DNA from 2 places in the Delftia sp. SD018 genome. Region 2 is predicted to be linked to the other one. Evidence: riboswitches for the same ligand, from Rfam matches in the RefSeq annotation. Region 2 holds a riboswitch; the other holds the start of a gene.
The links. Region 2 has a riboswitch for thiamine pyrophosphate ahead of INR38_RS24940 (long-chain fatty acid--CoA ligase). Riboswitches for the same ligand answer to the same signal wherever they lie in the genome.

Region 1: it holds a riboswitch for thiamine pyrophosphate, as region 2 does, so the genes downstream of both, thiC (phosphomethylpyrimidine synthase ThiC) here and INR38_RS24940 (long-chain fatty acid--CoA ligase) in region 2, are expected to answer to the same signal.

Annotation. Positions count from the first base shown of each region.
Region 1 covers NZ_JADDRN010000030.1:14,159-17,364, forward strand. Annotated here, with positions in the region: gene cysE (serine O-acetyltransferase) at 1-2, shown strand, start outside; gene INR38_RS23825 (nitroreductase) at 55-717, shown strand; TPP riboswitch at 781-906, shown strand; gene thiC (phosphomethylpyrimidine synthase ThiC) at 1,172-3,115, shown strand.
Region 2 covers NZ_JADDRN010000033.1:49,825-53,030, reverse strand. Annotated here, with positions in the region: gene INR38_RS24945 (hypothetical protein) at 1-1,314, shown strand, start outside; TPP riboswitch at 1,343-1,434, shown strand; gene INR38_RS24940 (long-chain fatty acid--CoA ligase) at 1,502-2,620, shown strand; gene INR38_RS24935 (acyl-CoA reductase) at 2,617-3,206, shown strand, end outside.

The DNA.
Region 1 (3,206 bases), on a different contig from region 2:
AGGCCTGCAGAAGATCACCAAAGATCCCCAAGAAGACCGGAGACTCCGACCAGCATGAACGTTGAACAGGCCTTGCATGCGCGCCGCTCCGTGCGCGCCTTCCTGCCCCAGTCGCCCGATGCGGCCCTGGTGCGCTCCCTGATGGAACAGTCGGCACAAGCGGCCTCGGGCGGCAACCTGCAGCCCTGGCGCGTGCTGGCGCTGACGGGCGAGCCGCTGCAGCAGCTGCTCACCGCCGTTGCCGAAGCCGAGCCCCAGGACGCCCAGCCCGGTCTGTCCTACCCGCCCAACCTCTGGGAGCCCTACCGCAGCCGGCGCTTTGCCAATGGCGAGGAGCTGTACCAGTCGCTGGGCATTCCGCGCGACGACAAGCCCGCGCGGCTGGAGCAGCTGGCGCGCAACGGCCAGTTCTTCGGCGCGCCCGTGGGCCTGATCGTGGCGGTGGACGAGCGCATGGGCCTGCCGCAATGGGTGGACCTGGGCATCTACCTGCAGTCCTTCATGCTGCTGGCCTGCGCCAATGGCCTGGCCACCTGCGCCCAGGGCTTCTGGCGCCGCTACAACGACGCCGTGACCCAGGCGCTGGCGCTGCCCGAGGGCTACCACGTGGCCTTCGGCATTGCGCTGGGCTACGAGGACAAGGATGCCCCCATCAACGGCTGGCGCGCCACGCGCGCACCGGTGGCCGAATGGGCACAGATGCGCGGCTTCGACTGAGCAGGGCTTTCAGGCCCCTGGGCAAACCCGCAGGGCAAGGGCGCCTTGCCATCCCCTATACTGCGCTCTGCTCCGGGGTGTGCTGATGCACTGAGATGCCAACCGGTCCATGCGCTGCATGGGCCAGGCGGCGAACCCGACGAACTTGATCCGGTTGATACCGGCGGAAGAAGAGCGGGACCCTGAAGCGGGGCCGAAGTCAGAGGATGGAAGTCCGCCACGGCGGATACACGCAGGGCCGCAACGGCCAGGCAGGCCACCATCCAACGCACATCGACCCTTGCCAACCAAGGCTGCTCGTGCGCCTTGGCGTGCGTGGCAACCAGGGGCCAAGGCCATACGGCCCTGGCAGGCCCACACTGGCATAGCCCGGTGCGCGGCCTTTGGCACAGCCCAAGGAGTGTCCGGTTCCCGGAGCGTTGTTGATCGACGCTTTGAACGCAAGGAACCCGACATGAACGCTCCCGATTCCATCTTCACCCCCGCAGCCGGCGAAGCTCCAGACGCACAGCGTTTTTCCGACCTGCTGGCGCAGTCGCGCAAGCCGTTCCCGGCCTCCACCAAGAGCTATCTGCAAGGCAGCCTGCATGCCGGCCTGAGCGTGCCCGTGCGCGATATCCAGCTGACCAATGGCGAGCAGGTCAGCGTCTATGACACCTCGGGCCCCTACACCGATCCGGCCGTGGCCATCGACGTGCGCAGCGGCCTGCCGGGCGTGCGCAATGCCTGGATCGAGTCGCGCGGCGACAGCGAGTACTACGCCGGCCGCCTGCGCCAGGCCCTGGACGACGGCGGCAAGCGCGGCGAGGAAGACGAGCGCGTGGCACGCCTGCGGGCCGAGGCCGCATCGCTGCAGCGCCAGCCGCGCCGCGCCAAGAGCGGCGGCAACGTCACCCAGATGCACTATGCGCGCAAGGGCATCATCACGCCCGAGATGGAATACGTGGCCCTGCGCGAGAACGGCCGCCGCGAATGGATGGCCGAGTACCAGCAGGACGCCGCGCGCGAGGCGCGCCTGGCCGGCAACGGCCTGGGCGCCGCCATCCCCAAGATCATCACGCCCGAGTTCGTGCGCGACGAAGTGGCGCGCGGCCGCGCCATCATTCCGGCCAACATCAACCACCCCGAGATCGAGCCCATGGCCATCGGGCGCAACTTCAAGGTCAAGATCAACGCCAACATCGGCAACTCGGCCGTCACCTCCAGCATCGAGGAAGAGGTCGAGAAGCTGGTCTGGGCCATCCGCTGGGGCGCGGACAACGTGATGGACCTGTCCACCGGCAAGAACATCCACACCACGCGCGACTGGATCATCCGCAACTCGCCCGTGCCCATCGGCACCGTGCCCATCTACCAGGCGCTGGAGAAAGTGGGCGGCATTGCCGAGGACCTGACCTGGCCCATCTTCCGCGACACCCTGATCGAGCAGGCCGAGCAGGGCGTGGACTACTTCACCATCCACGCCGGCGTGCGCCTGGCCTACATTCACCTCACGGCCCAGCGCCGCACGGGCATCGTCTCGCGCGGCGGCTCCATCATGGCCAAGTGGTGCATGGCCCACCACCGCGAGAGCTTCCTGTACGAGCACTTCGAGGACATCTGCGACATCATGAAGCAGTACGACGTCAGCTTTTCGCTGGGCGACGGCCTGCGCCCCGGCAGCGCCTCGGACGCCAATGACGAAGCCCAGTTCGCCGAACTCAAGACCCTGGGCGAGCTGACCCAGCTGGCCTGGAAGCACGACGTGCAGACCATGATCGAAGGCCCCGGCCACGTGCCCATGCACATGATCCAGGCCAACATGACCGAGCAGCTCAAGCACTGCCACGAGGCGCCGTTCTACACCCTGGGCCCGCTGACCATCGACATCGCCCCCGGCTACGACCACATCGCCAGCGCCATCGGCGCGGCCATGATCGGCTGGTTCGGCACCGCCATGCTGTGCTACGTCACGCCCAAGGAACACCTGGGCCTGCCCGACCGCGACGACGTCAAGCAGGGCATCATCGCGTACAAGATCGCCGCCCACGCCGCCGACGTCGCCAAGGGCCACCCCGGCGCCCGCGCCCGCGACGACGCGCTGAGCCAGGCCCGCTTCGACTTCCGCTGGCAGGACCAGTTCAACCTGGGCCTGGACCCCGACACCGCCCAGGCCTACCACGACGAAACCCTGCCCAAGGACAGCGCCAAGGTGGCGCACTTCTGCTCCATGTGCGGCCCCAAGTTCTGCTCCATGAAGATCACCCAGGAAGTGCGCGAATTCGCCGCTGCCAAGGGCGTGGCCGAGCAGGAAGGCATTGCCGCCGGAATGCAGGCCAAGGCCGAGGAATTCAACCGCGCGGGCGGAGAGTTCTATATCCCCATCGTGGCGGCCAGCAGCGATACGACGGCGCGTTGAAATCCGCTGACTCCTGATCGGGATTGCACCGTGTAGGCTGATATTTCCCCTATAGTCGATCCAGCCTTGGACTGGTCAAATAAACACCGCA
Region 2 (3,206 bases):
GTTTACCAGCGCGACGCCGCTTCCAGTGCAGCGCAAGCCTATGTGCTGCTCAAGACCTACAGCGAAGGCCTGCGCTTTCCGAATCAGACGCTGCAGGTAGGCGAGCGCATGTGGGTGGCCAATACCAACCGCCATCAGATTGCGCAAATCGATACGGCACAGAGCACCCAGGCCGCGCCTGCCGTATTTCCCGTGGAATATGCGGGCCTGCGTTCCGGGCGCCGCTTCCCGTTCGCCATGCAGCTGGATGGCCAGCAGCGTCTATGGGTGCTGGTGGCAGACTCGAGCATGCGGGGAGCAGATCTGCTGTTGATGGATTCCCAGTTGAGGCCTGACCGGGTGATGCCGCTTTCGCCCGACCAGGACCCGAACGCCATCGCCATGGTGGGTCAGGAGTTGTTGCTGCCGGACATGACCCAATTCACCGTCCATCGCGTGGATCTGGACGGCCGCGTGCTGGAGCCTTTCGGGGATGCTGCATTCCGCGGCGAACTGGCGTCTGCCCGCTCGTCCTATGAATGGGGCAGGCGGTTGCCTTCGTTCCTGCTGGGCAGCATCGGGGTATTGATGGCTCTGGGACTGTGGCTTGCCTGGAAGGCGGGGGAATTGCGCCAATTGGGCGGCAAGCGCTGGCAGGAAGTGGGCGACACCGAAGCCTCCAGCGCGGTCGTGGTTTCCTCACCGTCCCAGCACGCCGCGCAGGCTTCTCAAACCTCGGAAGGAAAGCCGCTGGTCACTTCGGTCACGGCGCTTGCGGGCAGCACCGTGAAGCGCAGGCGTGCGCTTGCCATGGTTGGCGTTCTGCATTGCCTGGTTGCAGGAGGGATGGTCTACTGGTTCTTGCCGCTTTTGCACCAGCGCGACTGCGGTCCGGACAAATCGTGCGATCCAACGGGCATGCTCGGTGTCCTGCTGGTGCTTTTGGCTGTGTTGCCGCTGTGTCTGTATGCATGGCTTTGGCGCAAGCTCAAGCAGCTGGAGACCATGCGCATAGCCACGGACGGGCATCGGATCGCGGTACGCATGGCACGCAGGACCCGAAAATTCGATGCCAGTCGCGTCACCTGCACGCGCCAGCATTTGTGGATGGGCCTTCGCGCCATTCCCCTGCGACTCAATGGCAGTCCCCTGTTCGACGAGGCCGCGTTCAGGCGCGAGATCCTGGCGCGGTTGCCGCAGCTGCAGGTGCGCGATGGCGCCTGGGACTTCGCCGTGGCACGCCACTTCTGGTCCAACAGTGGTGTGCTGGGCAAGGCCTTGATGCTGCTGTATGTCGCGACCTTGCTGGGTTTTGGGGTTCGCCTGCTGGCCTGACGGGGTTGGTGACCCTGCTGTAAGATAGCCCTCCGCTCCGGGGTGCACGCCAGTGCTGAGATCCACACCCGAGAACTTGAACCGGGTCATTCCGGCGGAAGAAGAGCTTGCACCCCTGCGTGGCCGCCCATGCGCCACGGGCGGGGGAGCCTTCGGAGCATCACGTCCCAGCTCTCGAAGGAATTCCATGGACAAGGCCCGGCCCCAGGCGGCTTCTTTGGTCGCAGACCTGCTTGCATTCATCGCCATGGACGGCTGCACCGACGAGCAGTTCGACGCACTGGCCCTGCGGCTGTTCGCCTACCAATACGAATCGAATGCGCCGTTTCGCAGCTTCTGCCAGCGGCGCGGCGCCACGCTGCGCAATGTGAAGACCTGGAGCGACATTCCCGCCGTGCCCATTGACGCGTTCAAGGCCATGGAGCTGCGCAGCGAGCCGGCCTCGCCCGCGGAGCGCGTGTTCATGACCAGCGGCACCACGGGCCAGGCCAAGGGACTGTCCGCGCGCGGACGCCACTTCCATCCCGCGCTCGATGTCTACGATGCGTCGATGACGCGCAACTTCGCGCAGCGCTTCATGGCCGGGCACGAGCGCCTGCCCATGGGCATCCTCTTCCCCGACGAGCAGGCCATGCCCAACTCTTCGCTGGCCCACTACCTGGCGCTGGCCAAGACGGAATTCGGCACTCCCGACAGCCGCTACTTCCTCACCCCCGAAGGACTGGACATGCCCGGCCTGTGCGCCGTGCTGGAGGAGTCCGAGCGCAGCGGCCGCCCCTATGCGCTGCTGGGCGCCAGCTTCAGCCTGGTGCATGTGATGGATGCGCTGCGCGAGCAGGGCCGCAGCTTTTGCCTGCCGCCAGGCAGCCGCATCCTGGACACGGGCGGCTACAAGGGCCAGTCGCGCGAGCTGCCGCTGGAGGATTTCTACGCCGACCTGTCCCGGCTGCTGGGCGTGCCGCGCAGCCACTGCATCAACATGTACGGCATGACCGAGTTGAGCACGCAGTTCTATGACGACGGCAATGCCACGCTGCCCTCGGTCAAGTCGGGGCCGCACTGGATACGCTCGCGCCTGGTCGAACCCGTCACCGGCCGCAGCGTGGCTCCCGGCGAGCGCGGCATTCTCGTGCACTGCGACCTGGCCAACTACAACGCGGTCACCACCATCCTCACCGAGGACGTGGGCCTGTGGGCCGGCCATGGCGAGAACAGCGGTTTCCTGTTGCTGGGGCGTGCCGAGGGCGCAGCGGCCAAGGGCTGCTCGCTGGCGGTCGATGAATTCGTGAAGGCCGCTGCTGCATGAACATCGAGCGGATCACGGCCGGCTACCTGCCTGGTTTGCGCGAGGACGAGGTGCAGTGGCATGTGCTGCCCTTCGAACGCGGCGGCGTGCGGCTGGAAGTCTCCGTGCCCCTGCTGACCGGCCCGCAGATGCATGCGCTGGCAGCCCATGTGCGCCGTGCCGCCGACCGCCACCTGAGGGCCATGCCCGTGGCCGAGATCATCGACGCCATCGACCGCGCCATCGCCCGCCTGCTGGACCGCAGCGATCCCTATCGGCGCCAGGCCGAGGCCTGGCTGCCCGTGGTCAGCGGCTATGACGCCGACATGGTGCGCCTGGGGTTGACGGGCTTCTTCAAGACCTTTCGCGCCGCCCAGCTGCGGCGCTTCGTGGCCGAGGACTTTGCCAACCCGGCCGTGCTCGACGGCTTCCAGCCCGCGCCCAAGGGCGGCGCGGTGCGTGCCTTCGGCCCTGACCTGCTGATGCACAGCTGGGCCGGCAACGTGCCTGCGCTGTCCCTGTGGAGCCTGGTCTGCGGCCTGCTGGTCAAGGCGCCCGCCATTGGCAAGCTGGCCAGCGCCGAGCCGCTGTTCGCGGGCTGGTTCGC